One region of the Variovorax sp. V93 genome, then DNA from elsewhere that is predicted to be linked to it. Evidence: riboswitches for the same ligand, from Rfam matches in the RefSeq annotation. Region 1 holds a riboswitch; the other holds the start of a gene.
What was found. Region 1 has a riboswitch for S-adenosylhomocysteine ahead of ahcY (adenosylhomocysteinase). Riboswitches for the same ligand answer to the same signal wherever they lie in the genome.

Region 1 (9,163 bases):
CGGCGACTACGCCGGCACCAGCGGCGAGGCCGCCGAGGGCGTGCTGCGCCTGCTGTCCGACAAGAAAGCAGCGGCCTCGCCGGCCCCTGCTGCAAAGTCAGCTACAAAAAAAGTAGCGCCCGAAGCCGAGGCGCCCCTGGCCGACGCGATTGCGCGCTACCTGAGCGTGATCCACGACTTCAACCCCAAGGGCGGCGCCCGCATCTATCCCGGCTCGCCGTTCATCGTGCAGCACCTGCTGCGCGACCACGACAAGCTCAAGCTGTTCGAACTGCACCCGACCGATGCCCGCACGCTGGACGCCAACATCGCGCAGCTCGAGGCGGGCCGGCAGATCGCGGTGCTGCGCGAAGACGGTTTCGGCAGCGCCACCAAGTTCCTGCCGCCGCCCTCGCGCCGCGCGCTGGTGCTGATGGACCCGAGCTACGAGATCAAGAGCGACTACGGCCGCGTGCTCGACTTCGCGGCCGAGGCGCTCAAGCGCTTTGCAACCGGCACCTATGCCATCTGGTACCCAATCATTCCGCGCCCCGAGGCGCACGACCTGCCACGCCGGCTCAAGACCCTGGCCACCAAGGCCGGCAAGCCTTGGCTGCACGCCACGCTCACGGTCAAGTCGAGCAAGCTGACCACCACGCCAACGGGCGAAACCCAGCGCCCCGGCTTGCCGGCCAGCGGCATGTTCCTGATCAACCCGCCCTACACCCTGAAGCCGCTGCTGGCTGCCGCCCTGCCCCAGCTGGTGGAACGGCTGGCCCAGGACCGGCACGCCGCCTTCTCGCTCGATACGGGCGGCTAGGCTCCATCGCTTTCCCTGCGCGGGTTATCGGCGGCGGCGCGGCCGCACATTGGCCTTGCGCGATGCGGGTGCCGCTGCGGGGGCAGACGCCGGCGCTTGGGTGTCGGCCGCCTCTATCTCGGAGCCACCGCAACGCATGCCCTCGTGGTCGATGATCGTCAGCGCGACCTGCTTGATGCCGAGCCCGATCAGCCCGATGCGCTCGGCCGCGGCACGGCTCAGGTCGATGATGCGGCCCTGCGCATAAGGCCCCCGGTCCGTGATGCGCACCAGCACCTCGCTGCCGTTGACCAGGCTGCGCACGCAGACACGGGTATTGAACGGCAGGGTCTTGTGGGCCGCCGTCATGGCCGTCATGTCGAAGCGCTCGCCGCTCGCCGTCTTGCGCTGGTGGAACTGAATGCCGTACCAGGAGGCCCCGCCGCGCTCGAAGATCTCGCGGGAGCTGCCATCGCCGGGCACGCCGTCGTCGGGCCCCAGCTCGCCGGCGCCGGACACGGCAAGGTCGTAGCGAACCGAAGGCACGTTCGATCGAGCCGGCGCCCCCGGAGGTACTGCCAATTTGCGCGGCAAGGGCAGGAGCTTGGCGTCCTTGTCGGTCTGCCCGCCCTCGGTGGCGGGAGGCATCGCACAGCCTGCCAGCGCACAGGCTGCTGCGACAAGCGCAACCCGAAACGCCGCGCGCAGCGGGCGCCCCCCTCCTGGACGCGCCCCCTTCAACCGAGGCGCTCCAATACAGCCAGCGTCGCCGTCGACTGGTTCATCGTGTAGAAGTGCAGCGCCGGTGCGCCGCCGTCGCGCAGGCGCGCGCAGAGGTCGGTCACCACGTCCAGGCCAAAGGCCCTGATGGATGCCGTGTCGTCGCCAAAGCCCTGCAGCCGCAGGCGGATCCAGCGCGGAATCTCGGCACCGCAGGCATCCGAGAAGCGCATGAGTTGCGCCGAGCTGGTGATCGGCATGATGCCCGGCACGATCGGCGTGTCGAGCCCGAGCTTGCGGACATCGTCGACAAAACGGAAATACGCCTCGGGGCTGAAGAAATACTGCGTGATCGCGGAGTCGGCGCCGGCCTTCACTTTGGTGGCGAAGGCCTGCAGGTCGGCCTCGGGCGAGCGAGCCTGCGGATGCACCTCGGGGTAGCAGGCCACCTCGATGCGGAAGTCGCGGCCGGTCTCTTCGCGGATGAAGGCCACGAGGTCGCTCGCATACAGGAACTCGCCGCCGATGCCGTAGCCGCTCGGCAGGTCGCCGCGCAGGGCGACCAGGCGCTTCACGCCCATGGCCTTGAGCTCGGCCAGCTGTTCGCGCACCGTGGCGCGCGTGGCGCCGATGCACGAGAAATGGCTCGCGGCATCGACGCCTTCGGACAGGATCTCCTGCACCGCGCCGAACGTGCCGTGGTGCGTGGAGCCGCCTGCGCCGTAGGTGACCGAGCAGAACTCGGGCTTGCGCGCATACAGCTGCTGGCGCACCGCGCGCAGCTTGACCGCCCCTTCGGGCGTCTTGGTCGGAAAGAATTCGAAGCTCAATGGAAGGCGCACCTGCGTCTCCTAAGAACCGTTCGCCTGGTCCGCGCGAACGGCGTGAATGAAAAACTCGCGGTTGCCGTCGCCGCCGGCAATGGGGCTGTCGAACCACTGCAGCACGCGCAGCTCGAGCGCCTCGCAGGCATCGCGCAGGCGCTTCTCGACCACCGCATACATCGACGCGTCGCGCACGATGCCACCCTTGCCGACCTGCCCCGGCTGCAGCTCGAACTGCGGCTTGACGAGCATCAGCAGGTGGCCGTCGTCGGCCAGGAACGGCACCACGGCCGGCAGCACCAGCGTGAGCGAGATGAACGACAGGTCGCCGACGATCAGGTCGAAGCGCAGTTCGGAAGGCTCTTCGCCCTCTTCTTCCTGCAGGTCGTCCGGCGACAGCGCACGCGCATTGACGCCCTCGATGGCCACCACGCGCTCGTCCTCGCGCAGCTTCGGATGCAGCTGCCCATGGCCGACGTCGACGCCCACCACCTTCGCCGCGCCGGCCTGCAGCAGGCAGTCGGTGAAGCCGCCGGTCGACTGGCCCACGTCGAGGCACAGCTTGCCGTCGGCGCTGACGCCGCTCGCCGCCAGCGCGCCTTCGAGCTTGAGCCCGCCGCGCGACACATAGCGCGCCTCGGCTGCATCGTCGAGCTCGACCTCGGCGGACTCGGGTACCTCGTCGCGGTTCTTCACCACCGGGCGCCACGCGTCCGCGCTGCCCGCATCGCGCCAGCGCATGCCGCCGGCAATCAGCCGCACGGCCTGCGAACGCGACGCGGCAAGGCCGCGCTCCACCAGCAATTGGTCAGCGCGCATCAGTACCGGTACGTGTCCGGCTTGTAGGGGCCGTTCTTGCTCACGCCGATGTAGGCGGCCTGCTCGTCCGTCAGCTCGGTCAGCATCGCGCCGACCTTCTTCAGGTGCAGGCGCGCGACCTTCTCGTCGAGGTGCTTGGGCAACACGTAGACCTTGCCGGCCTGGTAGGCATCGGGCTTGGTGAAGAGCTCGATCTGGGCGATGGTCTGGTTGGCGAACGACGACGACATCACGAAGCTCGGGTGGCCCGTGCCGCAGCCCAGGTTCACGAGGCGGCCCTTGGCCAGCAGGATGATCTTCTTGCCGTCGGGGAAGGTGATGTGGTCGACCTGCGGCTTGATCTCTTCCCACTCGTACTTCTCGATCGACGCGACGTCGATCTCGTTGTCGAAGTGGCCGATGTTGCAGACGATGGCCTGGTCCTTCATGGCGGCCATGTGCTCGTGGCGGATCACGTCGCGGTTGCCGGTGGTGGTCACGAAGATGTCGGCCTTGTCGGCGGCGTATTCCATGGTGACGACCTTGTAGCCTTCCATCGCGGCCTGCAGGGCGTTGATGGGGTCGATCTCGGTCACCCACACCTGCGCGCTCAAGGCGCGCAGCGCCTGGGCCGAGCCCTTGCCCACGTCGCCGTAGCCGGCCACGCAGGCCACCTTGCCGGCGATCATCACGTCGGTCGCGCGCTTGATGCCGTCCACCAGCGATTCGCGGCAGCCGTAGAGATTGTCGAACTTGCTCTTGGTGACCGAGTCGTTCACGTTGATGGCGCGGAACAGCAGCGTGCCCTTGGCGCTCATTTCGTTGAGGCGGTGCACGCCGGTGGTCGTTTCCTCGGTCACGCCGATGATCTCGGCCGACTTGCGGGTGTACCAGGTCGGATCGACCGCCAGCTTGGCCTTGATGGCGGCGTAGAGGATGCGCTCTTCCTCGCTGGTGGGCTTGGCGAGCACGCCCAGGTCCTTCTCGGCGCGCTGGCCCAGGTGCATGAGCAGCGTGGCATCGCCGCCGTCGTCCAGGATCATGTTGGGGCCTTCGCCCTGGGAACCCTTGGGCCCGAAGTCGAAGATGGCGTGCGTGTAGTCCCAGTAGTCCTTCAGCGACTCGCCCTTGATCGCGAACACCGGCGTGCCGGCGGCGGCAATCGCGGCGGCGGCGTGGTCCTGCGTCGAGAAGATGTTGCACGAGGCCCAGCGCACGGTGGCGCCGAGCGCCTGCAGCGTCTCGATCAGCACGGCCGTCTGGATCGTCATGTGCAGCGAGCCCGTGATGCGCGCGCCCTTGAGCGGCTGCGCCTTCGAGAATTCCTCGCGGATCGCCATCAGGCCGGGCATTTCGGTTTCCGCGATGCGGATTTCCTTGCGGCCCCAGGCGGCAAGGGACAGGTCGGCAATCGCCTGGTCGGCGGAGGAAACGGGGGTGGGCTTGAGAACAGCGCTCATGAGAACTCCAACAAAGCTAGTTTGAAAGGTGCCACTGCGTTCGGGGAAAAGACTCACCGCGAGAACAGCGGGTGAGCGTGGTTGCGATGTGGTCCGAGCCTCACGCCTGGCGGCGCTGCAACGCTCCTCGGAACCGCGGATTGTAGACGGGCCGCCAAGGCGAGCCAACCGCCGGGGGCATCCCACATGCCGGAAAGCGCATTTCGCATCCGGGGCGTACATTGACCTGACCCCAACGCCGGAAGTTCCACTCATGCGCTTGTCCAGACTCTCCCCCGTCCTGCTGGCCTCGGCCGCCTTTCTTCTTGTGGCCGGCGCGCCGGTCCTGGCCTCAGCGCAGGCCGCCCCCGATCCGGTGCGCATCCGCGGCACCATCGTGCGCATCGACGCCAAGGCCCTCGTGGTCCAGGACCGCGGCGGCGAGGTCGTCAGCCTGGCGCGGCCGGCCGACATGGCCGTGTCGGAGGTCTACCCGATCAAGCTGTCCGACATCAGGCAAGGCAGCTTCATCGGCACCGCCGCCATGCCGCAGGCCGACGGCACGCAAAAGGCGCTCGAGGTGGTGGTGTTCCCCGAGGCCGCGCGCGGCACGGGCGAAGGCCACCGTCCCTGGGACCTGCTGCCGCAGAGCACCATGACCAACGCCACCGTGGCCGACCTGGCCGCGGCGCCGACATCAGTGCGCGGCGGGCAGCAGCTGCGGCTGACCTACAAGGGCGGCGAGAAGACCGTCATCGTGCCGCCCGACGTGCCGGTCGTGACCTTCCGCCCCGGCACCGAAGCCCTGCTGATGCCCGGCGCCAAGGTGCTGGTCAATGCGCAGGAAAGGAACGGCGTGCCCACGGCGCTGCGCGTCACCGCCGGGCGCAACGGCTTCGCGCCGCCGATGTAGCCCAAGGGAAATCCCGCAGGCAATTCTTGCCGCTGCGGCGCCGCGGGCGGGCTGCCGCGGCGTATCGTGGCGAGGGACCGTCGGCCGTCCGGCCGGTCCTTGCCGCTCACCCGTTCTTCACCCGACACAGGAGATACCGCACCATGGCCACTGCCAAGAAAGCCGCCGCGAAGAAGACCACCGCCAGCAGCAGCACCAAGGCGGCTCCCGACGCCGCCGACATGCTCGACCCCTTGAAGAATCTCAAGGCCATGACCGACCGCCTGCAGGACCTCAACCTGACCGGCGGCGCGAGCAAGCTGCTCGAGAGCGGGCAAAAGGACCTCCAGGCGCTGATGCAGGCGAACCAGAAGTCCTACCAGGGCCTGCAGACCGTGGTGCAGCGGCAGACCGAGATGATCAAGAGCGCCATCGCCGAATGGCAGACGGCCGCCAAGGAAATGCCCGGCAAGGATGCCAAGGCCAACCTCGCCAAGCTCGACGAACTCGGCCGCCAGTCGTTCCAGCGCGCCATCGACGACATCAAGGAACTGGCCAACCTCGCGGCCAAGTCGCAGGCCGACGCGTTCGAACTGGTTCGCCAGCGGATCCAGGCCAATGTGGATGAAGTGACGAAGTTGCTGCAGCGCAAGTAATCTCGAAAGAGGAAATTAGAACCTTTGGCTGTAGCCATTTGGTATTGAGTTTCTGGGCAGCCCAATCTGCTGGCTCGCACAAGCGCAAATCTGTTGCATAAAGTCACCGACCCCGTGATGTTTCGCACGGTAAATCCCGGTGCAAATTTGGAAAAACCTTGCCTTGCTGGACAATCACGTGTCAAGACGTAACGTTCAGGGAGCAGGTATGCGCGCAGGTCTCGGGATAGGTTTGAGCACGATCATGTTGTCAGCTCTGCTGGCTGCATGTGGAGGATCAAGCGGTGGTGGTGGCAGTGGTGGATTCGCCCCAGTCGCCGCAGTGGCGGGCACCGAAACGGCAGCCCAGAGCACGCCACCGGCTCCTGCCGCCAACGCCGCCCCCGTGCTCATCGAGTCCAGGGTGCAGACGCCAGAACTCGCGGCAATCGATGTCAGCCCGTTCAAGGACCGCCCCGCGGGGGCCCGGCCGGCGCCACGGCACGTCATCCTGCCGTCGCTACCGGCAGAGAGCGCCCTTCCATTGAAGTCGGCTCCTGCAATCTTCGGCACGCCCACCAAGATCGGCGTTGCACGCCGCATTGCCGAAACAGCGAATGTCCAATCGGTGTCGAGCATGATGAGTTGGACACCGTCGGAACGAGGCGGAAAACTGGCCGCGTTGCGATTCGCTTCACCGGATGCGAAGGGTGTTCGCATCGGGCTGCGTGTCGAGAGTCTTCCCTTGGGCACCATGGTGCGCTTCTATGGAGACACGAGCAAAAAGCTGTACGAGGTGTCTGCACAGGAAATCCTCGCGACCATCCAACGCAATCTCGATGCAGGCGATTCAAGCGACAACGCGCGAATCTATTGGTCGCCCAACATGGGAGGAGAAGCGCTCACTGTCGACATCGAGGTACCGCCCAACGCCGTGCTGGATGCAGTCAAGGTGGCCGTTCCCATGCTGTCGCACGTGGCGGTCGACATCACCAAACAGGATTCGTTGCAGAAAATCGGGGAAGCAGGGTCGTGCAATCTTGACGTTACGTGTGCGTCCCAATACGACACCCTCAGCAAGTCCGTAGCGTTGATGGACTTCATCAGCGACGGAAGCAACTATGTGTGCACCGGCACGCTGCTCAACGACCGCATGTCGACGGGTACGCCCTACTTCCTGAGCGCCAACCATTGCATCTCCAACCAGACAGTTGCGTCGACTCTCTACACTTATTGGTCCTACAAGTCCGCCAGTTGCAACAGCACGCAGGTCAGTCCGGAGCTGGCCGCAATCGGTTCCGGTGCGACGCTGCTTTATGCCGGTCCGACGACCGACACCTCCTTCATGCGGCTGAATTCGCAACCGCCGGCCGGCGCGCTGTTTGCCGGATCCAGTCCCTTCGGGCCGAGCTTCTTTGAGGGGATGCGGGGTGTCTACGGAGTACATCACCCCCAAGGTGACTTCCAGAAATACAGCGAAGGCGACTATCTCGGAACCGCAGCTTGCGGGAGCTCGAACTGCAGTTCCTCAACGCAGAGCGAAGCCGAATTTCTGGCCGTGAGATGGAATCGGGGCGTCACCGAAGGCGGCAGCAGCGGCTCGGGGCTGTTCAGGAGGCTGAATGGCAAGGACTATCTCGTCGGGCAGTTGCTGGGGGGAGCGTCGTCGTGCAGCCAGCCCACGGGGTATGACTTCTACGGGCGCTTCGATCTCCCTTTCCGCGCCGCACTACACCAGTGGCTTGATGCTCCCTCAACCACGGTGCCTACGACCGTCTACCGCTTCTACAACACTCAAACGGGTGCGCACTTCTACACTTCGAGCGTGGCGGAGCGCGATCTCGTCATTACCAAGCTGCGCGGGTACAACTACGAAGGGGGTGCCTTCTTCGCGTTTGGTGCCGCAGCGTCGGGTACGAGTCCGGTTTATCGGTTCTTCAATACGCGCACCGGCGCACACCTCTATACCATTAACGAGCAGGAGCGTGCTCAGGTGCAGGCTACCTTGCCTCGGTATCAGTACGAGGGCGTGGCTTGGTATGCCAACACCTCGCAGACCGGTGGTTCTACCCCGATGTTTCGGTTCTACCAAACGAAAAACGATACTCATTTCTACACAATCAGTACTAGCGAGCGGGACAGCGTTCAACAAAATCTTCCGCTGTACAAGTACGAGGGAATTGCGTATTACGGTTGGACGGGCCTTTGATTCACGTGCCACCGCGTAACGGCAGCGTCCTGTGGATCGATGACTGCTCAATCCACAGAACTCATCGCTTCAAACGGCGTTGAGGGGGGCATCCCCGACACGAGCCCGGCGCCGACAGACGCACATCTGCGAAAATCACGGGTTCCCTGGAGTTCCCGTGTCATCCCCCTTTCTCTCCGAAACCCGCCGCCGTCGCACCTTCGCGATCATTTCCCACCCTGACGCCGGCAAGACCACGCTGACCGAGAAGCTGCTGCTTTTCTCGGGCGCGATCCAGATCGCCGGCTCGGTGAAGGCGCGCAAGGCCTCGCGCCACGCCACGTCCGACTGGATGGAAATCGAAAAGCAGCGCGGCATCTCGGTGGCGTCGTCGGTCATGCAGATGCTGTACCGCGACCACGTGATCAACCTGCTCGACACGCCCGGCCACAAGGACTTCTCGGAGGACACCTACCGCGTGCTCACGGCGGTGGACTCGGCGCTGATGGTGATCGACGCGGCCAACGGCGTGGAGGCGCAGACGCGCCGGCTGATCGAGGTCTGCCGCCAGCGCGACACGCCCATCATCACCTTCGTCAACAAGATGGACCGCGAGGTGCGCGAGCCGCTCGACATCCTCGACGAGGTGGAGCGCGAGCTCGGCATGCCCTGCGTGCCGATGACCTGGCCCGTGGGCCAGGGCAAGAGCTTCCGCGGGATCATGAACCTGCGCACGCAGGCGATGACGGTGTTCGAGTCGGGCAGCGAGCGGCTGCCGCAGGATTTCGAGACCATTCCGCTGAGCGAACGCGAGACGCTCACCAAGCGCTTCGGCGCCGACTTCGAGCACGCCATGGAAAGCATGGAACTGGCCACCGGCGCCTCACCG
Region 2 (9,163 bases), 950 kb from region 1:
GCCGCCTAGGCTGGCGGCGCAAAGGAAGCCTCATCATGAACAACAAACTTTCCCTGCGCTGGATCGGCATTGGCGCCATGGCGCTGGCCCTGCCGCTGGCCGCCGCGGCGCAGCAGGCCTTCACGCGCGGCGCGGTCAACCTGCGCGCGGGCCCCTCGGGCGACTATCCGCTGGTGGCGCGGCTCGGGCCGGGCCAGCCGCTCGACGTGATCGGCTGCACCGGCGGCTACAGCTGGTGCGACGTGGTGCTGCCCGACGGCGGACGCGGCTGGGTCTGGGCCCGGAGCCTGGACTACGCCTACCAGGAGCGGCGCGTGCCGCTGGCCAGCTATGCCGCGGTGATCGGCGTGCCCGTCGTCACGTTCGTGATCGGCAGCTACTGGGCCGACTACTACCGAGACCGGCCCTGGTACGGCGAGCGCCGCTGGTGGGGCGGCCGACCGCCGCCTCCGCCGATGCCCGGCTGGCGTCCCCCGCCGCCGGTGCGGCCGGCCTGGCAACCGAGGCCATGGCCGGGCCCGGGCTTCAAGCCCGCGCCGGGGCCCGGCTTCCATCCGCAACCGGGGCCGGGCTACCGTCCACCACGGCCGGGGCCGGGCTATCGCCCGCCGGCCGACCCGGGCATCAAGCCGCCGCGGCCCCAGCCGGCCTTCCGGCCCGGACCGCCGCCCGGCCAGCCGCAGATGCATCCGGGCGGCGGGCGCCCGCATGGAGGCGGTGAAGGTGGCGGCAGGGGTGGTGGCCGCGGCCATGGCGGCGGTGGCGGCGGTGGAAAGGGCGGCGGCCACGGCCACCGCGACTGATCAGCCGCGCGCGCTCGCGGCAGGAATGCCCGCCGCGGCCTGCCGGTCGCGCGCGATCAGTGCCACGAAGCGCTGCGCCCCCAGCCCCAGCGGCCGCTCGCGCGACCACACCACGTCGACCCACAGGTCGAGTCCGTTGCTGAGGTTCTCGAATGGAATCTCGACCAGCGCGCCCGCGGCCACGTGCGGCCTGGCGAAATTGCGCGGCAGCCAGCCCCAGCCGAGGCCGGCCGTGATCAGGCTCAGTGCGGCCAGCGCGTTGTCGGTGCGCCAGACGTGGCGCGCGAACACGAAGCGCGGATCGCTGGTGGCCAGGTCGCGCCCCGCCACCACGATCTGCCGGGTGTTCGTGAGGTGCTCCTCGCGCAGCCGCTCGCCGGCGGCCGCAAGCAGCACGGGATGGCCGGGCGCCATCACGGCCACCATGGTGTCGCTGCCGACCTCCTGAAAGCCTTCCCGCCCATCGAGGCTCGGGCGCTCGAACACCAGCGCCAGCTGCGCGCGGCCGCTGTGCAGCAGCGCCAGCGCATCGGCCTGCGGGGCGGCCAGCACCTCGACCTGCAGCAGCGGATATTCCTCGGCCAACGCGGCCAGCGGTCCGCTCCAGGGCGCGGCCAGCAACTCGGGCGCAATGGCCAGCGTGAGGCGGTTTTCCAGGCCCTGCGTGAGCGCCAGGGCCTGCACCTGCAGCTGCTTCAGCTGGGCCGCCAGCAGCCGCGCCTGCGGCTCCAGCGAACGGGCGGCGGCGGTCGGCTGCGGCTCGCGGCCGCTGCGGTCGAACAGGGGCAGGGCCAGTTCGGCCTCGAGGTTGGCAATGGCCATGCTGACGGCCGAGGGCACCTTGTGCAGTGCGCGCGCCGCAGCCGAAAAGGAGCCGTGGTCGATCACGGCCAGGAAGACCTCGACGTTGTCGCTGGAGAAAGCCATCTGCTGCACCTATCTATCAATAAAATTGAAATAAGTTGACTTTTTATATCAGCGAACAGCAAATAAAGTCCAGCCATCGTCTTCATCCGCCAGAGGAAACAGTCATGCAGGGGTTCCAGCGCCGCGTCGTCTACATCAGCCTTTACGAAGGAATCGCCATCGTGGCCGCCAGTGCCGGGCTGGCGCTGATGACCGACGCCGGGCTCGGGCATTCGGGCGTGCTGGCGGTGGCCGCCTCGGTCATTGCCGTGATCTGGAACCTGGTCTTCAACGCCCTGTTCGAGCGCTGGGAGTCGCGCCAGGCGGTGCGCGGGCGCAGCGTGCGCCGGCGCGTGGCGCATGCCGTCGGCTTCGAGGGCGGATTGATCGCGGTGCTGGTGCCGCTGTTTGCCTGGGGCCTTGGCGTGACGCTCTGGCAGGCGCTGGTGATGGACCTGGGCCTGGTGGTGTTCTTCCTAGTCTACACCTTCGTCTTCAACTGGGGCTTCGACCGGGTGTTCGGGCTGCCGGCCTCGGCCGCGCCCGCCAAGACCGGCCCGGCAACGGCGGCCGGGCAGGGCGCCTGAACGACCCTGGCGGCCGCGGTCCTTGCCGCAGCCGGTAAAATTGCGCTCCCTTCCAAGGAGCGTTGCAGCGGCGGCCCGCATCGAGAGGCCCGCCGTCAGGCTTGGAAGGCGCCCTGCCGCCAGGGCGCAAGCCGCAAACGACGCTCACCTGACGTTTTTTCCTGCCCAGGTGAGCCCCCATGAACGAAGTCTCCACGCCCCGCGTCCCCCCGATGAAGCTGTCCGGCCTCGAACCGGTGGCCATCGATGCCGGGTCGCTGTTCGTCAACATCGGCGAGCGCACCAACGTCACCGGCTCCAAGGCCTTCGCGCGGATGATCCTGAACGGCCAGTTCGAGGACGCCCTGGCCGTGGCGCGCCAGCAGGTCGAGAACGGCGCGCAGGTGATCGACATCAACATGGACGAGGCCATGCTCGACAGCAAGGCCGCGATGGTGCGCTTTCTGAACCTGATTGCCAGCGAGCCCGACATCGCGCGCGTGCCGGTGATGGTCGACAGTTCCAAGTGGGAAGTGATCGAGGCCGGCCTGCGCTGCATCCAGGGCAAGGGCATCGTCAACTCCATCTCCATGAAGGAGGGGGTCGACAAGTTCAAGCACGAGGCCAAGCTCGTGAGGCGCTACGGCGCCGCGGCGGTGGTGATGGCCTTCGACGAGAAGGGCCAGGCCGACACCTACGAACGCAAGATCGAGATCTGCGAGCGCGCCTACCGCATCCTGGTGGACGAGGTGGGCTTTCCGCCCGAGGACATCATCTTCGACCCCAACATCTTCGCGATTGCCACCGGCATCGAGGAGCACGACAACTACGCGGTCGACTTCATCAACGCGGTGCGCTGGATCAAGCAGAACCTGCCGGGCGCCAAGGTGTCGGGCGGCGTGAGCAACGTGAGCTTCAGCTTCCGCGGCAACGACCCGGTGCGCGAAGCGATCCACACCGTGTTCCTGTACCACGCGATCCAGGCGGGCATGGACATGGGCATCGTCAATGCCGGCATGGTGGGCGTGTACGACGACCTCGAGCCGACCCTGCGCGAGCGCGTGGAAGACGTGGTGCTCAACCGCCGCCCGGACGCCGGTGAACGCCTGGTCGAAGTGGCCGAGACCGCCAAGAGCGGCGCCAAGGACGACAGCAAGAAGCTCGAATGGCGCGGCACGCCGGAGCATCCGGTGCACGTCAACCAGCGCCTCTCGCATGCCATGGTGCACGGCATCACCGATTTCATCGTCGAGGACACCGAAGAAGCCTACCGGCAGATCCTCGCCAAGGGCGGCCGTCCGCTGCACGTGATCGAAGGGCCGCTGATGGACGGCATGAACATCGTGGGCGATCTGTTCGGCCAGGGCAAGATGTTCCTGCCGCAGGTGGTGAAGTCGGCGCGCGTGATGAAGTCGGCCGTGGCCCACCTCATCCCCTACATCGAGGAAGAAAAGCGCCAGGACGAGGCCGCGGGCCGCGACGTGCGCACCAAGGGCAAGATCATCATCGCCACCGTCAAGGGCGACGTGCACGACATCGGCAAGAACATTGTCACGGTCGTGCTCCAGTGCAACAACTTCGAGGTGGTGAACATGGGCGTGATGGTCCCGTGCCACGAGATCCTGGCCAAGGCGAAGGTCGAGGGCGCGGACATCGTGGGCCTCTCCGGCCTCATCACGCCGAGCCTGGAAGAAATGCAGTACGTGGCCGGCGAGATGCAGAAGGACGACCACTTCCGCATCAAGAAGATTCCGCTTCTGATCGGCGGCGCCACCACCAGCCGCGTGCACACCGCCGTGAAGATCGCGCCGCACTACGAAGGCCCGGTGGTCTACGTGCCCGATGCCTCGCGCAGCGTGAGCGTGGCGCAGTCGCTGCTCTCCGACCAGGCCACCGCGTACATCGACGAGATCAACGCCGACTACGAGAAGGTGCGCACGCAGCACGCCAACAAGAAGCAGGTGCCGATGTGGCCGCTGGCCAAGGCGCGCGCCAACAAGACGCCGGTCGACTGGTCCGGCTACACGCCGCCGGTGCCCAAGTTCATCGGCCGGCGCCTGTTCAAGAACTTCGACCTGACCGAGCTCGCCAGGTACATCGACTGGGGCCCGTTCTTCCAGACCTGGGACCTCGCCGGCCCGTTCCCGGCCATCCTGAAGGACGAGATCGTCGGCACCGAGGCCGTGCGCGTGTATGCCGATGGCCAGCGCATGCTCAAGCGCCTGATCGAAGGGCGCTGGCTCAGCGCGAGTGGCGTGGTCGGCTTCTGGCCCGCCAACACGGTGAACGACGACGACATCGAGCTCTACACCGACGAGACGCGCAGCGAGGTCGCGCTCACCTGGTACGGCATGCGCCAGCAGACCGAGAAGCAGGTGATCGACGGCGTGATGCGCCCGAGCCGCTGCCTGGCCGACTTCGTCGCGCCCAAGGACAGCGGGCTGAAAGACTACGTGGGCGTGTTCGCGGTGACCGCGGGCCTGGGTGTCGAGAAGAAGGAGAAGTACTTCATCGACGACCTCGACGACTACTCCGCCATCATGCTCAAGGCCCTGGCCGACCGGCTGGCCGAGGCCTTTGCCGAATCGCTGCACCACCGCGTGCGCACCGACCTCTGGGGCTATGCGCCCGACGAGGGCCTGAGCAACGAGGACATGATCGCCGAGAAATACCGCGGCATCCGTCCCGCGCCCGGCTACCCGGCCTGCCCCGACCACAGCGTGAAGCGCCCGATGTTCGACCTTCTGGGCTGCGCGGACATTGGCATGACGCTGACCGAAAGCCTCGCTATGATGCCCGCCGCCAGCGTGAGCGGCTTCTACCTGAGCCACCCCGAGTCGACGTACTTCAATGTCGGCAAGATCGGGCACGATCAATTGCAGGACCAGGCGGCGCGGCGCAAGGAGAGCGAATCCGACCTCGAGCGCCTGCTGGCGCCGAACCTTTGAACCTGCCGGCCGGCGTGGCCGACCGGCACCGGGAGTTGTTATTCAGAAGCTGATATTTGCTGCCGCGCACTACGCGGCATTGGCGGTCTTTGTCCTTGGCTGCTGGGGCTTCGGGCGTGCGCTGCTGGCGCGCCTCGCGCCGCCGCCGCGCCGGGACGCCTGGCTCGAAGCGGCCATGGCGGCGGCCCTGGGCGTGGGTTTGTTCATCTGCGCCTTCCAGCTGCTGGCGATCTTCGGCGCGTTCAAGCCGGGCGCCACCGTGGCGCTGATCGCCGCCGGCGTGGTGGCGGCCGTGCTGCAGCTGCGGCCCTGGTGGCGCGAAGCGCGGGCGCTTCGTGCCGCCGGCGCGGGGGCCGCGCCATGGACCCGCGCCGAAAGGATCGCCGCGATCGCGCTGGCCCTGGTGGCGCTGCCCGCGCTGGTCGCGCCGCTCGCGCCGCCCGCCGCCTTCGACGAGCTGATGTACCACCTGCCCTATGCGCGGCAGGTGGCCCAGCAGGGCTCGCTGGGCATCCACGAGTGGCTGCGCTACCCCTGGTTCCCGTACAACTACAACCTGCTCTATGCGGCCGCGCTGCAGGTGGGCGACGACGTGCTGCCGCACTTTCTCAATGCGCTGGCCGGAGCGCTTTCGGCGGTGATGGTCTACCGCCTCGGCATCCAGCACGCCAACCGGCTCACGGCCTGCATCGGCGCGGCCATCTGGATCGGCATCGGCGACTATTCGAATGCGCTGATCGACATGGGCGTGGCGCTCTTCGTGCTCAGTGCCTGCGTGGCGCTGTGGTGGTGGCGCGACTCAGAGCCGCTGCAGGGCGGCACGCGCTGGCTCGGGCTGGCGGCGTTCTGCCTTGGGGTGGCGGCGGGTTCGAAATACCAGGCGCTCACCTTCCTGCCGCTGGTGGCGCTGTTCGTCGTCTGGCACGAGCGCCGGCCCAAGGCCTGGGCGCTGGCGCTGCTGTGCTTCCTGATTCCGTGCGTGTACTGGTACGCGCGCAACGCCATCATGACCGGCGATCCGTTCAACCCCATCGGCGCGCGCGTGTTCGGCTTCACCGACTGGATCCCGGCCGACTACGTGCAGCAGGTGGCCGACGTGCGCGACCATGCGGCACGGCCCAACGCGCTGATCTGGGCCGTGTTCCTGGCGCCGTTCAGCCTGCTGTGGAAGCGCTCGGCCGCGCTGCGCGCCGCGGGCTGGTTCTGCTTCTATTCCGTGGCCGTGTGGCTTTTGACCTCGCGCTATCCACGCTACCTCACGGCTTCGTTTCCGCTGCTCGCGCTGATGGCGGCCATCGGCTGGCAGGTGCTGTTCGGCTGGATCGCCGCGGGCGTGCGCCGCGTGTTTGGGGCCCGGGGCGGGCCGGCGGGTGCCGCGCCTGCCGCCGTGGCACCTGCCGGGCGCCTGGGCCTGGTGGGCGACTGGATCGTCGTGCTGCTCCTGGCGGCACTGGCCGCGGTGTCGCTGCGCCAGACGGCGGGCAAGGTGGCGATGATCTCGCCCACGCCCGAAACGCGCGAAGCCTTCCTGCGCCAGCATGTGCCGGGCTATGCCGCCATGGACTACCTGCGCCAGCATGCCACCGGTCGCGTCTACCAGATCGCGCTGAACGAGGCGATCTACTACGGCCCCAATCCGATCTGGGGCGATACGCTCGGCCCGTGGCGCTACCGCGATTTCCTGCTGCTGCTGCCCGGCGACATGGCGCGCAAGCTGGCCGCGATGGGATTCACGGCCATCGTCATGCCGACCTCGATGGTGCCCACGCTGGCCACCCGGCCCGGCTTCGACGCGCATTTCGCCCTGCTGTACGAAAAAGACGGCGGCCGGGTCTACCGCATTCTCTCGACCGCACCATGACCGACGACAACCCATCCGCCGCCGCCCGCGCCCCGATCCGCATCGCGGCGGTGATCCCCTGCTACAACGAGGCGCTGTCGATCGCGCAGGTGGTCGCGCAGTTCCGCGCGGCGCTGCCCGAGGCCGAGATCCATGTCTTCGACAACAACTCGACCGACGACACGGCCGCCATCGCGCGCGCGAGCGGCGCCACGGTGACGCACGTGGCGGCGCCGGGCAAGGGCAACGTCGTGCGCCGCATGTTCGCCGACGTCGAGGCCGACGTGTACGTGACGGTCGACGGCGACGCCACCTACGACGTGGCCAGCGCGCCGCGGCTGGTGGATGCGCTGGTGGAGCGCAATCTCGACATGGTGGTGGGCTGCCGCGTCGACGACGGGCAGAACGCGCTCACCTACCGCGCCGGCCACCGCTTCGGCAACCGGCTGCTCACGGGCGCGGTGGCGCAGCTCTTCGGCGGCGGGCTGACCGACATGCTCTCGGGCTACCGCGTGTTCTCGCGCCGCTATGCCAAGTCGTTTCCCGCGCTTTCACAGGGCTTCGAGATCGAGACCGAGCTCACGGTGCATGCGCTCGAACTGCGCATGCCCCATGCGGAGTTCGACACCGCCTACAGCACGCGGCCCGAAGGCTCGCACAGCAAGCTCTCGACCTACCGCGACGGCTGGCGCATCCTGAAGACCATCTGCAAGCTGTTCATCAGCGAGCGGCCGCTGCAGTTCTTCTCGATCCTTGCGGCGGTGCTTGCGGCGGGCGCGATCGCACTGGCCATTCCGCTGCTGCTCACCTACCTGCACACCGGCCTGGTGCCCCGGCTCCCCACGGCGGTGCTGGCGACGGGCGCCATGCTGGCCGCCATGCTGTCGATGGTGTGCGGCGTCGTGATGCACGCCATCCGGCTCGCCCGCCGCGAGGCCAAGCGGCTGCGCTACCTCGCGATTCCCGGCGTCGGGCAGTTCCGCCGCACGCCATGAAGGCGGGCCGCGAGTTCCTGGCGTTCGCCATTGTCGGGGCGGCGGGATTCGTGGTCGACGTGGCCGTGCTGTACCTTGCGGCGCCGCTGCTGGGCTGGTACGGCGCGCGGGTGCTGTCGTTTCTTGCGGCGGCAACGGCCACCTGGGCATTGAACCGGCGCTACACCTTCGCGGCGCGGCGCTCCTCGGGCGCGGCGACGCCGATCGTGCGCGAATACCTCGGCTATCTGGCCACCATGCTGGGCGGGGCGGTCGTCAACTACGGCGCGTATGTGCTGGTGCTGCACTGGGCTTCGGGCCCCTGGGCTCCCGCGGCCGGCGTGGCGCTGGGCAGCTGCGCAGGGCTGGCCGTGAACTTCCTGTCCGCGCGCTACCTGGTGTTTCGCGCGAAGTAGCAGTGTTGCTCCCTCCCCCTCTGGGGGAGGGCTGGGGTGGGGGCACGCGGCGCATCCATCGGCGCTCTGCCTGCCCCCATCCCGACCTTCCCCCAGAGGGGGAAGGAGAAAGTGCAGCGTTGGCGCTCAGTGCGCCGCCGACACCACCACGGGGATTTCGGTCGCGGGCGGCGTGTTGCGGCTGCGGCCGCAGCGCACGATGCCGTCGATCATCACCATGCCCACGCCCGGAATGTCGCCGAGCTGCACGCTCTCGAGCAGGCCCGGCGCGGGCGAATGCTGCGCGCGGTCCATGAAGACGAAATCGGCGTCGCGGCCCACCTCGATCAGCCCGCAGTTGAGCTTGCGGATCTTCGCGGTGTTGCCGGTGGCAAAGCAGAACACCAGCTCGGCCGGGATGTTTGCAATGGACGACAGCATGGCCACCATGCGCAGGATGCCCAGCGGCTGCACGCCGGAGCCCGCGGGCCCGTCGGTGCCGAGGATCACGCGGTGCGGGCACTTGAGCTCGAGCGCGGCCTTGGCCGCGGCGATGGCCACCTTCTCGTTGCCGTTGTGCACGATCTCGATCGCGCGCGAGCTCTTCTCGCACAGCTCGCACACATGCGCCTCGGGCAGCGAGGTGTGGCCGCCGTTGATGTGGCCGATGATGTCGGCGTCGGCCTCCAGCACCACGTCCTTGTCGATCAGGCCCGAGCCCGGGATCGACG

Region 2: another riboswitch for S-adenosylhomocysteine. It lies ahead of metH (methionine synthase); the one in region 1 lies ahead of ahcY (adenosylhomocysteinase).

Annotation. Positions count from the first base shown of each region.
Region 1 covers NZ_AP028669.1:4,696,433-4,705,595, forward strand. The annotation lists gene ACAM54_RS22330 (23S rRNA (adenine(2030)-N(6))-methyltransferase RlmJ) at 1-799, shown strand, start outside; gene ACAM54_RS22335 (septal ring lytic transglycosylase RlpA family protein) at 824-1,426, opposite strand; gene metF (methylenetetrahydrofolate reductase [NAD(P)H]) at 1,516-2,340, opposite strand; gene ACAM54_RS22345 (TlyA family RNA methyltransferase) at 2,350-3,141, opposite strand; gene ahcY (adenosylhomocysteinase) at 3,141-4,580, opposite strand; S-adenosyl-L-homocysteine riboswitch at 4,647-4,715, opposite strand; gene ACAM54_RS22355 (hypothetical protein) at 4,834-5,472, shown strand; gene phaP (TIGR01841 family phasin) at 5,616-6,107, shown strand; gene ACAM54_RS22365 (serine protease) at 6,247-8,295, shown strand; gene ACAM54_RS22370 (peptide chain release factor 3) at 8,453-9,163, shown strand, end outside.
Region 2 covers NZ_AP028669.1:184,359-193,521, forward strand. The annotation lists gene ACAM54_RS00915 (SH3 domain-containing protein) at 36-803, shown strand; gene ACAM54_RS00920 (LysR family transcriptional regulator) at 804-1,730, opposite strand; gene ACAM54_RS00925 (PACE efflux transporter) at 1,835-2,296, shown strand; S-adenosyl-L-homocysteine riboswitch at 2,345-2,449, shown strand; gene metH (methionine synthase) at 2,509-5,223, shown strand; gene ACAM54_RS00935 (ArnT family glycosyltransferase) at 5,303-7,084, shown strand; gene ACAM54_RS00940 (glycosyltransferase family 2 protein) at 7,081-8,058, shown strand; gene ACAM54_RS00945 (GtrA family protein) at 8,055-8,453, shown strand; gene ACAM54_RS00950 (amidohydrolase family protein) at 8,580-9,163, opposite strand, start outside.